DNA from 2 places in the Streptomyces sp. NPDC012769 genome. Region 2 is predicted to be linked to the other one. Evidence: predicted binding sites of a transcription regulator. Region 2 holds the regulator's gene; the other holds the start of a gene.
The links. Region 2 encodes HrcA, which represses chaperone genes, less so after heat shock. Its sites were predicted from a motif close to TTNGCACTCNGNNNNNCNGAGTGCNAA; they were not measured.
Positions count from the first base shown of each region.

Region 1: the regulator HrcA is predicted to act here: its motif matches at 4,460-4,486, upstream of groL (chaperonin GroEL).

Region 1 covers NZ_JBIBCP010000009.1:133,389-140,920, forward strand. The annotation lists gene ACFY7C_RS35165 (trehalose-6-phosphate synthase) at 1-463, opposite strand, end outside; gene ACFY7C_RS35170 (hypothetical protein) at 493-783, opposite strand; gene ACFY7C_RS35175 (glucosyl-3-phosphoglycerate synthase) at 842-1,786, opposite strand; SAM riboswitch class I at 1,908-2,050, shown strand; gene thrC (threonine synthase) at 2,068-3,366, shown strand; gene ACFY7C_RS35185 (MoaD/ThiS family protein) at 3,401-3,679, shown strand; gene ACFY7C_RS35190 (cold-shock protein) at 4,089-4,292, shown strand; gene groL (chaperonin GroEL) at 4,651-6,273, shown strand; gene ACFY7C_RS35200 (SRPBCC family protein) at 6,455-6,925, shown strand; gene ACFY7C_RS35205 (deoxyxylulose-5-phosphate synthase) at 6,944-7,270, opposite strand; gene ACFY7C_RS35210 (VOC family protein) at 7,374-7,532, shown strand, end outside.
Region 2 covers NZ_JBIBCP010000002.1:488,594-496,125, reverse strand. The annotation lists gene ACFY7C_RS11040 (nitronate monooxygenase) at 1-695, opposite strand, end outside; gene dnaJ (molecular chaperone DnaJ) at 886-2,022, opposite strand; gene hrcA (heat-inducible transcriptional repressor HrcA) at 2,023-3,042, opposite strand; gene ACFY7C_RS11025 (MBL fold metallo-hydrolase) at 3,199-3,945, shown strand; gene ACFY7C_RS11020 (DUF3097 domain-containing protein) at 3,956-4,759, shown strand; gene hemW (radical SAM family heme chaperone HemW) at 4,921-6,153, opposite strand; gene ACFY7C_RS11010 (AMP-dependent synthetase/ligase) at 6,221-7,532, opposite strand, start outside.

The DNA.
Region 1 (7,532 bases), on a different contig from region 2:
GCCCCGGGACGAGCGCCAGGTGGTAGTCCTGCACCAGCACCGCCGCGCCCTCGTCGGCGGCCTCGGCGAGGGCCTCGGCGAAGGCCCGGTTGTAGGCGCGGTAGGAGTCCCAGCGGCGGCGGAAGGCCGCGTCGAAGACGGGCTCGCGCGGGATGTCGTAGAGGTGGTGGTGGAGGAACCACAGCACCGAGTTCGCGATGCCGTTGTACGCGTCGGCGTACACCTCCGGGTCGATGTCCAGCATCCGCACGCCCGGCTCGGCGACCCCGCGCCGCACCGCCTCGCGGTCGCCGTCACCGAGGGCCGCGCACACCCACAGCCCGTCGCCCGCCGAGTCCTCCGAGAAGACGGCGCTCAGGCCCGAGACGAGCCCGCCGCCGCCCCGCCGGAAGTCCAGCGCTCCGTCGTCGCGCACGGTGTAGGAGACCGGACCGCGGTTCGATGCCACGAGGACTGAAGCCATATGGCGAACCTAGCCCGTCCGGTAAACGCTCAAACGTACGGATTCGAGCCAGGCTCGGTGTTCCCGGGGGGTTCCCGGTGACTCCGTACGGCGGCCCCGGCCACCACGCCGGTCGCCCCGAGCGCGAGCCCGAGGCCGCCGAGCAGCCACAGCCGCTCCTCCGCCGTCCGGCCCGCCGCCGGCTTCCCCGGCTCCCGAGCGGCCAAGGGCAGCTCCCGGGCCGCCTCGGCCGGGGCGGCCCCGGTGAGGGAGAGCGCCCCGGCGGCGAGGCCGAGGACTGCCAGCAGGATTCCCGTTCCGATTCCGTGTCTCCACCGCATGAAACGGAAATCTAGGCAGAAAGGATCATCATCCGGTGTTACGCCACGCGTCGGGCTGTCACGCCACGCGTCGGCGCGCGTACTCCGCGATCTCCGCCATCGGCGGCCGCTCCTCCGTGTCCACCGCGTACGTCCGTGGCGCGAAGCCGCCCTCGCCGCTCCGCTCGAACTGGGTCAGCCGCGGCCGCACCAGGTGGCCCCGCGAGAGCCGCAGCTGCGCCGTCCGGTAGATCGCCGCCGCCATCCGGCCCAGCGCCTGTCCGTCCTGGTGCCGGTGCTTGCGCACCCCTACGTCCACCTGTGCGAGCGCGTCCAGACCCACCGTGTGGAGCGCGTCCACCAGCAGGCCGAGCTCCACCCCGTAACCGACCGGGAACGGCAGCCGCTCGAGGAGCGAGCGCCGCGCCGCGTACTCACCGCCCAGCGGCTGGACGAAACCGGCCAGCTGCGGCCAGTGCAGGTTCAGCAGCGGCCGGGCCACCAGCTCCGTCACCCGGCCGCCCTGACCGGGGGCGTCGCCGAGGGGACGGTCGTACATCGCCTTCACGAAGGCCACGTCCGGGTCGGTCAGCAGCGGGCCGACGATCCCCGAGACGAAGTCCGCCGAGAAGTCGCGCAGGTCGGCGTCGACGAAGCAGACCACGTCCCCGCTCGTCACCATCAGCGACCGCCACAGCACCTCGCCCTTGCCGGGCACCGCCGGTATCCGCGGCAGGATCGCGTCCCGCGCCACCACCCGCGCCCCGGCCGCCGCGGCCACCTGCGCCGTACGGTCCGTGGAGCCCGAGTCGATCACCACCAGCTCGTCCACCAGCGGCACCGCGCCGGTCATCAGCTCGCGGCGGATCACGGAGACGATCGCGCCGACCGTCGCCTCCTCGTTCAGCGCCGGCAGCACGACGCTGACCTTCGTGCCCCGCTTGGCGGCGAGGATCCGCTCCAGCGGACGGTCGGCCACCGACCAGGACCGCCGGGCCAGCCAGCGCTCCACTTCTTCCAGCAACGTGATCTCCATCTCGCGGATCGGACGACCGTCTCCACCTCGGAAGGCTTCGGTTACAGTCTTGAACAACGCGGATGCCCGATGCATGTCGGGGTGCCGACCGCGTTCCACAATCGAATACCGCTCATCCAGAGGGGCAGAGGGAAACGGCCCGTTGAAGCCCCGGCAACCCTCCAGTCGGTTACTCGTCCTCCAGCGAGGCTCCCGGCTAGGGAAGGTGCCAAATCCGTCTCATGGCGAAATGCGTCATGAGGAAGATGAGGAGAAAGGGCCTCGCCTCCATGGCTGTACAGACGGTTGCAACCACCGCCACCCCCCAGACCCCGGTCGACCTCGGTCCCGCGTCCGGACTCTCCTGCCGCGAATGCGGTGAGACCTTCGCGCTCGGCCCGATCTTCGCCTGTGAGCTCTGTTTCGGCCCGCTCGAGGTCGCCTACGACCTGCCCACCGGTGACCCCGAGGCCCTGCGCAAGCAGATCGAGGCCGGGCCCGCCAACATCTGGCGCTACGCCCCGCTCCTGCCCGTCCCCGCCGACGTCGCCGAGAAGCCCAACCTGAACCCCGGCTGGACCAAGCTCGTCCAGGCCGACAACCTGGCCCGCGAGATCGGCGTCGAGCCCGGCAAGCTGTTCGTCAAGGACGACTCCGGCAACCCGACCCACTCCTTCAAGGACCGGGTCGTCGCCCAGGCCATCGAGGCCGCCCGCGCCTTCGGCTTCACCACCCTCTCCTGCTCCTCCACGGGCAACCTGGCCGGCGCCGTCGGCGCCGCCGCCGCCCGGGCCGGCTTCCGCTCCTGCGTGTTCATCCCGCACGACCTGGAGCAGGGCAAGGTCGTCATGGCCGGTGTCTACGGCGGTGACCTCGTCGCCATCGAGGGCAACTACGACGACGTCAACCGCTTCTGCTCGGAGCTCATCGGCGACCCGCTCGGCGAGGGCTGGGGCTTCGTGAACGTCAACCTCCGCCCGTACTACGGCGAGGGCTCCAAGACGCTCGCGTACGAGATCTGCGAGCAGCTCGGCTGGGTCATCCCGGACCAGCTGGTCATCCCGATCGCCTCGGGCTCGCAGCTCACGAAGATCGACAAGGGTCTCCAGGAGCTCATCAAGCTCGGCCTGGTCGAGGACAAGCCGTACAAGATCTTCGGCGCCCAGGCCGAGGGCTGCTCCCCGGTCTCCGCCGCGTTCAAGGCCGGTCACGACGTGGTCCGCCCGCAGAAGCCGAACACCATCGCCAAGTCGCTGGCGATCGGCAACCCGGCGGACGGCCCGTACGTCCTCGACATCGCCCGCCGCACCGGCGGCGCCGTGGAGGACGTGAACGACGAGCAGGTCGTCGACGCGATCAAGGTCCTGGCCCGCACCGAGGGCATCTTCGCCGAGACGGCGGGCGGGGTGACCGTCGGTGTGACGAGGAAGCTCGTCGAGGCCGGCCTCATCGACCCCTCGCTCACCACCGTGGTGCTGAACACCGGCGACGGGCTCAAGACCCTCGACGCCGTTGCCGACACCTCTCAGGCGACCGCCACCATCCGCCCGAGCCTCGACGCGTTCCGCGACGCCGGCCTGGCCCACTGAGACCCGCCCTAGCGCGCCGAAAGGTTACGTAGACATGGCCGTGAACGTCCGCATCCCCACCATCCTCCGCACCTACACGGGCGGCCAGGCCGAGGTCCCGGCCGAGGGCGCGACCCTCGCCGAGGTCATCGCCGACCTGGAGAAGAACCACACCGGCATCGCCGCCCGCGTCCTGGACGACCAGGGCAAGCTGCGCCGCTTCGTCAACGTGTACGTGAACGACGACGACGTGCGCTTCGAGCAGGGCCTGGAGACGGCGACGCCGGACGGCGCGGGCGTCTCGATCATCCCGGCGGTCGCCGGCGGCTGCTGAGCCCCGTCGGGCCCGGTCCCGGTGATCTCCGTTTTATAGAATTGCCCCTTCCGCTTCTAGAAGCGGAAGGGGCAATTCTGCATGGTTGAGCGCGGTAGAGTTGGGGAAGTCCCCTCAGCTGCTCATGCCAGGCGCATATGAGAATGCGTCGCCGCTCGACAAGATGCAGCCAAAGTGCCCGTGCCTTGTGTACCTTCTGCGCGCTTTGCCGGGCCCGACTTGCCCCGGAATTCAAGGGATTCTCCCCAATTCCCCTTTCCGGCGTGCCCAGAATTCTCGTCCGATTGACCTGTTGCAGAGGGCAGTTGGGCAGATACATTCAGCCGCGGTCGACGCGTTCCGGCGCAGGGTCTGACCCGGGTCCGCGAAGTGCGGTCCCGCGCAAGGGCCAGTAATAGGGGAGTTAGGCATGGCTCAGGGCACCGTCAAGTGGTTCAACGCGGAGAAGGGCTACGGCTTCATCGCGGTCGACGGTGGTGCGGATGTTTTCGTCCACTACAGCGCGATCCAGATGGACGGATACCGCACCCTCGAAGAGGGTCAGCGGGTCGAGTTCGAGATCTCGCAGGGCCAGAAGGGTCCGCAGGCGGACATGGTCAAGCTCGCCGTCTGAGCGCGGCGCGATCGGCCACCGACGCACTTCCGTCGAGGGGCCCGCATCCTGACCGGGATGCGGGCCCCTCGCACGTGTCCGGATCGGGGCCCTCGCGCCTGCCCCCCTCACCTACGTCACGAGGGGCGTCACGACGTACCTCGGAGGCTCTCGATCTGCGGGAGTCGCTTGCACTCTCCTAGGGCGAGTGCTAATCATTGGCGTTAGCACTCTGAAGGTGAGAGTGCTTACGAGGATCGGGCAGACGAGGTCGCAGGCCGCGTGGGGCAAGGAACCACGAGGCTCGCGGGCCGTCCGTCGCGGGCGTCGGCGCGGTCCAGGAGCGTTATCCACCCCATGTCCGGGAGGACCACTTCACATGGCCAAGATCATCGCGTTCGACGAGGAGGCCCGGCGCGGTCTCGAGCGCGGCATGAACCAGCTCGCTGACGCCGTCAAGGTCACCCTCGGCCCCAAGGGTCGCAACGTCGTCCTCGAGAAGAAGTGGGGCGCCCCCACGATCACCAACGATGGTGTCTCCATCGCCAAGGAGATCGAGCTCGAGGACCCGTACGAGAAGATCGGCGCCGAGCTGGTCAAGGAAGTCGCCAAGAAGACGGACGACGTCGCCGGCGACGGTACGACCACCGCGACCGTTCTCGCCCAGGCGCTGGTCCGCGAGGGCCTGCGCAACGTCGCCGCCGGCGCCAACCCGATGGCTCTGAAGCGCGGCATCGAGAAGGCCGTCGAGGCCGTCTCCGGCGCCCTGCTCGAGCAGGCGAAGGACGTCGAGACCAAGGAGCAGATCGCCTCCACGGCCTCCATCTCCGCCGCCGACACCCAGATCGGCGAGCTCATCGCCGAGGCCATGGACAAGGTCGGCAAGGAAGGCGTCATCACCGTCGAGGAGTCCCAGACCTTCGGTCTGGAGCTGGAGCTCACCGAGGGTATGCGCTTCGACAAGGGCTACATCTCGGCGTACTTCGCCACCGACATGGAGCGTATGGAGGCGTCCCTGGACGACCCGTACATCCTGATCGTCAACTCCAAGGTCTCCTCGGTGAAGGACCTGCTCCCGCTCCTCGAGAAGGTCATGCAGTCGGGCAAGCCGCTGCTGATCATCGCCGAGGACGTCGAGGGCGAGGCCCTGTCGACCCTGGTCGTCAACAAGATCCGTGGCACCTTCAAGTCCGTCGCCGTCAAGGCCCCGGGCTTCGGCGACCGTCGCAAGGCCATGCTGAACGACATCGCCATCCTCACCGGCGGCACGGTCATCTCCGAGGAGGTCGGCCTCAAGCTGGAGAACGCGGGCCTCGACCTGCTGGGCCGCGCCCGCAAGGTCGTCATCACCAAGGACGAGACCACCATCGTCGACGGTGCCGGTGACAGCGAGCAGGTCGCCGGTCGCGTGAACCAGATCCGCGCCGAGATCGAGAACAGCGACTCGGACTACGACCGCGAGAAGCTCCAGGAGCGCCTGGCCAAGCTCGCCGGTGGCGTCGCCGTCATCAAGGCCGGTGCCGCGACCGAGGTCGAGCTCAAGGAGCGCAAGCACCGCATCGAGGACGCCGTCCGCAACGCGAAGGCGGCCGTCGAGGAGGGCATCGTCGCCGGTGGTGGCGTGGCCCTGCTGCAGGCCTCCTCGGTCTTCGAGAAGCTCGACCTCGACGGTGACGAGGCGACCGGCGCCAACATCGTCAAGCTGGCCCTGGAGGCCCCGCTCAAGCAGATCGCCGTCAACGGTGGTCTCGAGGGTGGCGTCATCGTCGAGAAGGTGCGCAACCTGCCCGTCGGCCACGGCCTGAACGCCGCGACCGGTGAGTACGTCGACATGATCGCCGAGGGCATCATCGACCCGGCGAAGGTGACCCGTTCCGCGCTGCAGAACGCGTCCTCCATCGCGGCCCTGTTCCTCACCACCGAGGCCGTCATCGCCGACAAGCCGGAGAAGGCCGCCGCGCCGGCCGGCGGCGGCATGCCGGGCGGTGACATGGACTTCTGATCCTCGTCTCCCAGAGGATCGGCGGTTCATCGCTGAACGACGAAGGGCGGCACCCCCCCAGGGGGGTGCCGCCCTTCCGTCATGAGCCGGCCCGGCCGCGGCCGCGGACTGGACCGGGTTCGTGGGCGGGGTGATCCTGGAGGGGCAGGGAGGTCCGGGACCTGATCGGCGGGAGAGCGCCATGATCACGCTGCTGACCACACCGGCGGACCGCGAGCTCGTCATCACCCGCACCTTCGACGCGCCCGTCGGGCGGGTGTGGGAGGCGTGGACGCGGCCGGAGCACGTGCGCGAGTGGTACGGCGTCTCGGCGCTGACCATGTCCGTCTGCGAGATCGATCTGCGGCCGGGCGGCCGCTGGCGCTGGGGCCAGCGGACCCCGGACGGCCAGGAGATCGTCTTCTCCGGCACGTACGAGGAGATCGTCCCGGCCGAACGCCTCGTCTACACCGAGGTCTTCGAGCAGATGCCGGGCGGGGAACCGGTCCGCGTGATCCTCGCCTTCGACGCCACCCCCGACGGCGGCACCGCCCTGACCAGCACGTCCTTCTGGCCCTCGACGGAGATCCGCGACCAGGCGCTGGCGGCGGGCATGGAGTCGGGCGTGCGCGAACAGTACGACCGGCTCGCGGAGCACCTGCGCGCCATGTGACGAGCCGACCGCCCTTGGCTAGACCTGGTAGCGGAGCAGCGCCCGGGCGAGGGGCTCGCCGGTGCGGCGGGCGTGGGCGGTGCGGGCCTTGACCTCGCGCAGGGTGCGGGGGCGCCAGCCGGGCCCGCCGCAGCAGCTCTTGTGGAAGCCGATCCCCGCGTTCAGGACGACGGACAGCGCCCGCCAGGCGTTCGTGTCACGGCGCCGCGGCGCCGCGAACGCCGACCCGGCATGGATCATCACCCGCGCGCAGCGCGGACAGCGCCGCTCGCGCTCGGGTCCGTGGAACTGCTTGTACGAGGCCCGGCACGGCAGGCACACGTAGGAGGTCTTGCCGTGGCTCATGGGAGGAGCGTACGGGCCCGGGCCCGGCGGGCGGCAAGCGAATTCCGGTGCCGGTGCGGTCCGGACGTTCCCGGGCCGGTCGTACGTTCCTAGGCTGGGGATCATGGAGCTCTCCGCGATCACCCTCGACTGCGCCGACCCGCCGGCGCTCGCCGACTTCTACCACCGGGCCACCGGCCTGCCGCTCCACCCGGGGAACCACGCCGACTTCGCCGGCCTCCAGCGCGACGGCGGCCTCCTCCTCGGCTTCCAGCGCGTCGAC
Region 2 (7,532 bases):
GCGAGCACGGCGGCGATCTGCCGGCCGCGCATGATCCCGCCGGTCGCGACGATCGGCAGCCCGACGCTCTCCCGCACCTCGGTCAGCAGCGGCAGCAACCCGCGGCCGCGGCCGGCGGAGGGCCCGTCGGCCGGATCGTCCCGGTGGGTGCCCTGGTGCCCGCCCGCCTCGGTGCCCTGCACACAGATCGCGTCCGCCCCGGCGCGCTCGGCGGTACGGGCCTCCTCGACGGAGGTGACGGTGACGATGGTGAACGTACCGACGCGGTCGAGGGCGTGCAGCGCGTCACGGTCGGGGCAGCCGAAGGTGAAGGAGACGACCGGCACGGGGTCGTCGAGGAGGATCGCCAGCTTGGCGTCGTACCCGTCGTCCCTGCCCTGGTCGGCGTCGCCGAGCTCGGTCTCGTACCAGCCGGCCTCGCCGGCCAGCTGGTGGCGGTAGACCTCGACGGCGGCGGGGTCGGCGGGCTGGCCGCTCGGCGGCATGAAGAGGTTGACCCCGAAGGGCCGGCCGGTGAGCCCGCGGACCTGCTTGATCTCCTGGTAGAGCCCGCCCGCCGTCTTGTACCCCCCGGCCAGGAACCCGAGCGCCCCCGCCTCGCACACGGCACCGACGAGCTCCGGGCAGGAGGCGCCACCCGCCATGGGGGCCTGCACGATCGGATGACGAGAGAGATCGTTCAGCGCGGTGGACATGCAGGCATCGTGCCATGCCGGTGTGACGGCGCCGAATCGCCACGGGGCCCCTCACATGGTGCGGGGCCCCGTGGCTCAGGCATCGGGCTCAGCGCCCGTTGAACGCATCCTTCAGACGCGAGAACAGCCCCTACTGCCCCGGCTGACTGTGCCTGCCCGGGGGGCGACCCCCGGACCCCCGGCAGAGCGCCTACCGCCCGTTGAACGCATCCTTCAGACGCGAGAACAGCCCCTGCTGCCCCGGCTGGAACTGCCCCGTCGGGCGCTCCTCGCCGCGCAGCTTGGCCAGCTCGCGCAGCAGGCGCTCCTGCTCCGGGTCGAGCTTCGACGGGGTCTGGACCTCGACGTGGACGATCAGGTCGCCCCGGCCGCCGCCGCGCAGGTGGGTGACGCCGCGGCCGTGCAGGGGGATGGACTGGCCGGACTGGGTGCCCGGGCGGATGTCCACGTCCTCCAGACCGTCGAGGGTCTGGAGCTGCACCTTCGTACCGAGCGAGGCCGCCGTCATGGGGAGGGTGACCGTGCAGTGCAGGTCGTCGCCGCGCCGCTGGAAGACCTCGTGCGGGAGCTCGTGGATCTCGACGTACAGGTCGCCGGCCGGGCCGCCGCCCGGGCCGACCTCGCCCTCGCCGGCGAGCTGGATCCGGGTGCCGTTGTCGACACCGGCCGGGATCTTGACCGTGAGGGTGCGACGGGAACGGACCCGGCCGTCGCCCGCGCACTCGGGGCACGGGGTCGGGACGACGGTGCCGAAGCCCTGGCACTGCGGGCAGGGACGGGAGGTCATGACCTGGCCCAGGAAGGACCGGGTGACCTGGGAGACCTCACCGCGGCCGCGGCACATGTCACAGGTCTGCGCGGAGGTGCCGGGCGCGGCGCCCTCGCCCGAGCAGGTGGTGCAGACGACGGCCGTGTCGACCTGGATGTCCTTCGTGGTGCCGAAGGCGGCCTCGTCGAGGGTGACCTCCAGACGGATCATCGCGTCCTGGCCGCGCCGGGTGCGCGAGCGCGGGCCGCGCTGGGACGCCGTACCGAAGAAGGCGTCCATGATGTCCGAGAAGTTGCCGAACCCGCCCGCGCCGAAGCCGCCGGCCCCGCCGCCTCCGGAGGAGGACAGGGGGTCGCCGCCGAGGTCGTAGACCTGCTTCTTCTGCGGGTCCGACAGGACCTCGTACGCGGCGTTGATCTCCTTGAACCGCTCCTGCGTCTTCGGGTCCGGGTTCACGTCCGGGTGAAGCTCGCGGGCGAGTCGCCGGAAAGCCTTCTTGATCTCGTCCTGCGAAGCGTCTCGACGCACGCCGAGGACGGCGTAATAGTCCGTGGCCACTTACGACTCCGCCAGGATCTGTCCGACGTAACGTGCCACTGCGCGTACCGCTCCCATCGTTCCGGGGTAGTCCATGCGGGTCGGTCCGACCACGCCGAGTTTGGCGACTGCCTCGCCGCCGGAACCGTAGCCGACCGAGACGACCGACGTGGACGTCAGTCCCTCGTGGGCGTTCTCGTGCCCGATCCGTACGGTCATGCCCGATTCCTTGGCCTCGCCGAGCAGCTTGAGGAGCACGACCTGCTCCTCAAGGGCTTCCAGGACGGGCCTGATCGTCAGGGGGAAGTCGTGTCCGAAGCGGGTCAGATTGGCGGTGCCGCCGATCATGAGCCGCTCCTCGTGCTCCTCCACGAGGGTCTCCAGGAGGGTCGCGAGCACGGTCGAGACCGTGGCGCGGTCCTCCGACTCCTCGAAGGACTCCGGCAGGTCCTGCACCAGCTGCGGCACGTCCGCGAAGCGGCGGCCGACGACCCGGCTGTTGAGCCGGGCCCGCAGGTCGGCGAGGGAGGTCTCGCCGAAGGGTGCCGGGCAGTCGATCACCCGCTGCTCGACGCGGCCGGTGTCGGTGATGAGCACCAGCATCAGCCGGGCGGGCGCGAGCGACAGCAGTTCCACGTGCCGCACCGTCGAACGGGTCAGCGAGGGGTACTGCACGACGGCGACCTGCCGGGTCAGCTGCGCGAGCAGCCGGACCGTGCGGCCGACGACGTCGTCGAGGTCGACGGCCCCGTCGAGGAAGTTGTGGATCGCCCGCCGCTCGGGGGTCGACAGCGGCTTGACGCCGGCCAACCGGTCCACGAAGAGGCGGTAGCCCTTGTCGGTGGGGATGCGCCCGGCACTGGTGTGAGGCTGGGCGATGTAGCCCTCCTCCTCCAGGACCGCCATGTCGTTGCGCACGGTGGCCGGCGAGACGCCGAGTTTGTGCCGCTCGGTCAGCGCCTTGGAGCCGACCGGCTCCTCCGTCCCGACGTAGTCCTGGACGATGGCGCGCAGCACCTCGAGTCTGCGTTCGCTGAGCATCGCGCGCACCTCCAGCTGTCGATCCGGTTCCGGTTGCTCCGCTTTTGGCACTCGCCCTGCCCGAGTGCCAGGAATCCCCCGGCCAGTGTACGGCGGCCGACATCGCTCCTGGCAAGGAGGCGGGGTCGGAGGGGTCGTGCCCGATAGCGTCGTCGCATGGACATGAATGGGGAAGACGCCCGTACGGAGCGATGGGAAGAGCTCGGCTGGGAGCGGCTCGGGGAGGGGGTCGGCAGGCGGCGACTGCCGGGCTGGGACGCCACCGCGGGCCTGGTCATCGGCCGTGACGCGGTCCTGCTGTACGACACCGGCGCCACCCTCGCACAGGGTGCGGAGCTGCACGCCCAGGTGGCGGAACTCACGGGCGGGCGCAGGGTGACGCATGTCGCACTCAGCCATCCGCACTTCGACCATGTGCTCGGGACGGCGGTCTTCGCGGGGGCCGAGGTCTTCGGGGCGGTCGGCATGGACACCCTGCTGCCGCGGGACCGGGAGGAGCTGCGGACGGACGCGGTACGGCAGGGGGTCGACGAGCGGGCCGCGGCGGAGGCGGCCGAGGTGCTGGTCGCACCGCGCCACACCGTCTCGGGCGAGTGGACCCTCGACCTGGGCGGCCGGCAGGTGCTGCTGGCCAACGTGGGGCCGGGCCACTCGGGCCACGACCTGGCGCTCCTCGTCCCGGCCGAGCGGGAGATCGTCTTCTGCGGCGACCTGGTCGAGGAGTCGGGCGAACCCCAGGCAGGCCCGGACGCGATCCCGGCCCGCTGGCCGGACGCCCTGGACCGCCTACTGGCCCTGGGCGGCGACGACGCGGTGTACGTGCCGGGCCACGGGGCGGTGGTCGACGCCACGTTCGTGCGACGCCAGCGCCATGAACTGGCACGGCGCTTCTCCGTCGCATAACGTCCCCCGAATGCGCAGCTACAACCCGGATCTGACACCTCCTTGGAAGCGCTCGGCGCCCGTCCCGGAGGTCCCGGCGGACCGTGACCTCGTGGTCGAGGAGGTCTCGACGGGCTTCTGCGGGGCGGTGATCCGCTGTGAGGCGGGCACGGTGACGCTCGAGGACCGCTTCGGCAAGCACCGGGTCTTCCCGATGGAACCGCGCGGCTTCCTCCTGGAGGGCCGGGTCGTCACCCTGGTCCGCCCCGCCCGCCCGGCGCCCGCGCGGCCCACCCGTACCGCCTCCGGCTCGATCGCCGTCCCCGGCGCCCGGGCGCGGGTCGCCCGGGCCGGCCGGATCTACGTCGAGGGCCGCCACGACGCCGAGCTGGTGGAGCGGGTGTGGGGCGACGACCTGCGGATCGAGGGCGTCGTCGTGGAGTACCTGGAGGGCGTCGACGACCTCCCGGCCATCGTCGCCGACTTCGCCCCCGCCCCGGACGCCCGCCTCGGCGTCCTGGTCGACCACCTGGTGGACGGCTCCAAGGAGTCCCGCATCGCGGCCCAGGTCTCCTCCCCCGACGTCCTCGTCGTCGGCCACCCCTACATCGACGTCTGGCAGGCCGTGAAGCCCTCCGCCCTGTCCATCCCCGCCTGGCCGACCGTCCCCCGCGGTCAGGACTGGAAGACCGGCGTCTGCCAAGCCCTCGGCTGGCCCCCCAACACCGGCGCCGCCTGGCAGCACATCCTGTCCCACGTCCACTCGTACAAGGACCTGGAACCGGAGCTGCTGGGAAGGGTGGAGGAACTGATCGACTTCGTGACGGCGCCGTAGCCGGGACGGCCGGCCTCGCCCCGCCCGTGTGGGCAATCGTCCCGCGGGGCGGGACGGGTGGGCACACGGGACGGCGCCCTGGCGGGCGCCTCCGCTCCCCGTACCTACGACGCCCACGAGGAGGGCGCCGTCACGAGGGCGGGCCGCCCCCGAGCACCCCGCTAGTCCACCAGGTCCCGCACCACCGCGTCGGCCAGCAGGCGGCCCCGCAGCGTCAGAACCGCCCGCCCCTCCCCGTACGGCCCCGCGTCCAGGAGTCCGTCCGCGAGGGCCCGCTCGGCGGCGGCCAGGCCTGCGGGCTTGAGCAGCCCCAGCTGGACCCCTTCCCGGAGACGCAGCTCCAGGAGGACCCGCTCGACCCGCCGGTCCTCCTCGGAGAGGACCTCACGACCGGCTCCGGGGGACCGCCCCTCGCCCAGGGCCGCCGCGTACGCCCCGGGGTGCTTGACGTTCCACCAGCGCACGCCGCCCACGTGGCTGTGGGCGCCCGGGCCGGCGCCCCACCAGTCGGCGCCGCGCCAGTACAGCTCGTTGTGGAGACAGCGGCCCGCCTCGGAGGTGGCCCAGTTGGACACCTCGTACCACTCGAAGCCGGCACCGGAGAGCACCTCCTCGGCCATCAGGTACCGGTCGGCGTGGACGTCGTCGTCGGTCATGGGTATCTCGCCGCGCCGGATGCGCCGGGCCAGCTGGGTGCCCTCCTCCACGATGAGCGCGTAGGCGCTGACGTGGTCGGGACCGGCGCCGATCGCCGCGTCGAGGGACGCCCGCCAGTCGTCGTCGGACTCGCCGGGCGTGCCGTAGATGAGGTCGAGGTTGACGTGCTCGAAGCCGGCCGCCCGCGCCTCCGCGACGCATGCCTCGGGGCGGCCGGGAGTGTGGCTGCGGTCGAGGATCTTCAGCACGTGCTGCCGGGCGCTCTGCATGCCGAAGGAGATCCGGTTGAAGCCGCCGGCCCGCAGCTCCTCCAGATAGGCCGGGGTCACGGACTCCGGGTTGGCCTCGGTCGTCACCTCGGCGTCGTCGGCGATCCCGAACTCGTCCCGGACGGCCGCCAGCATCGACACGAGGTCGGCCGCGTCGAGCAGCGTGGGCGTGCCGCCGCCGACGAAGACGGTCCGCACCGGACGCGGGTCGTCGCCGAGGACCTTGCGGGCGAGCCGTATCTCCTCGGCCACCTGCCCCGCGTAGTTCTCCCGGGAGGCGAGCACGCCGCCGGCGCCGCGCAGCTCGCTCGCGGTGTAGGTGTTGAAGTCGCAGTAGCCGCACCGGGTGGCGCAGTACGGCACGTGCAGATAGAACCCGAGCGGACGCTCCCCGGCCCCCTGCAGGGCGTGCGCGGGCAGCGCCCCGTCGTCGGGCATGGGCTCACCATCGGGCAGTACGGAAGGCATGAGCCCATTGTCCCGTACCGCCCGACGTGACCGCCGAGCCTGTGGATAACTCCGGGGCGCGGGCGGATCAGGCCTCGCGCGCTCCCGCGTACATCTCGTCGATCAGGTGCTGGTAGGTCCGCTCCACGACCGGCCGCTTCATCTTCAGGCTCGGCGTGAGCTCGCCGTGCTCGACGTCGAGGTCGCGCGGCAGGAGCCGGAACTTCTTGATCGTCTGCCAGCGCTGCAGGCCCTCGTTGAGGCGGGTGACGTAGCCCTCGATGAGCTTCTCGACCTGCGGGGAGGCGACGACCTCGGCGTAGGACTTGCCGGCGAGCCCGTGCTCGGCGGCCCAGCCCAGGATGGAGGGCTCGTCGAGCGCGATGAGCGCGCTGCAGTAGTTCCGGTCGGCGCCGAGGACCACGATGTTGGAGACGAAGGGGCAGACGGCCTTGAACTGGCCCTCGATCTCCGTCGGGGCGATGTACTTGCCGCCGGAGGTCTTGAACAGGTCCTTCTTGCGGTCGGTGATCCGCAGGTAGCCGTCGGCGGACAGCTCGCCGATGTCGCCGGTGTGGAACCAGCCGTCCGGCTCCAGGACCTCGGCCGTCTTCTCCGGCAGGCCGTGGTAGCCCTCCATGATGCCGGGGCTGCGCAGCAGGATCTCGCCGTCGTCGGCGATGCGGACCTCGGTGCCGGGCAGCGGCTTGCCGACGGTGCCGGTGCGGTAGGCCTCGCCGGGGTTGACGAAGGAGGCGGCGGAGGACTCGGTGAGGCCGTAGCCCTCCAGGATGTGGATGCCGGCGCCGGAGAAGAAATAGCCGATCTCGGGGGCCAGGGCGACCGAGCCGGAGACGGCGGCGCGCAGCCGGCCGCCGAAGGCCTCGCGGAGCTTCTTGTAGACGAGCGCGTCGGCGATCTTGTGCTGGGCGGTGAGGCCGAAGGGCGCGGACGCGGTGCCGGTGCGGCGGAAGTTGTCCTGGGTGACCTTGGCGTACTCGCGGGCGACGCCGGCCGCCCACTGGAAGATCTTGTACTTGGCCCCGCCGCCCTCGCGGGCCTTGGCGGCCACGCCGTTGTAGACCTTCTCGAAGATGCGGGGGACGGCGGCCATGTAGGTGGGCTGCACGACCGGCAGGTTCACGATGATCTTGTCGATCCGGCCGTCGACGGCGGTGACGTGGCCGACCTCGATCTGGCCGGAGGTGAGCACCTTGCCGAAGACGTGGGCGAGCGGCAGCCACAGGTACTGCACGTCCTCCTGGGTGACCAGGCCGGTGGCGGCGATGGCCTTGGCCATGTACGACCAGTTGTCGTGCGGGAGGCGGACGCCCTTGGGGCGGCCGGTGGTGCCCGAGGTGTAGATGAGGGTGGCGAGCTGGTCCCTGGTGATCGCGCCG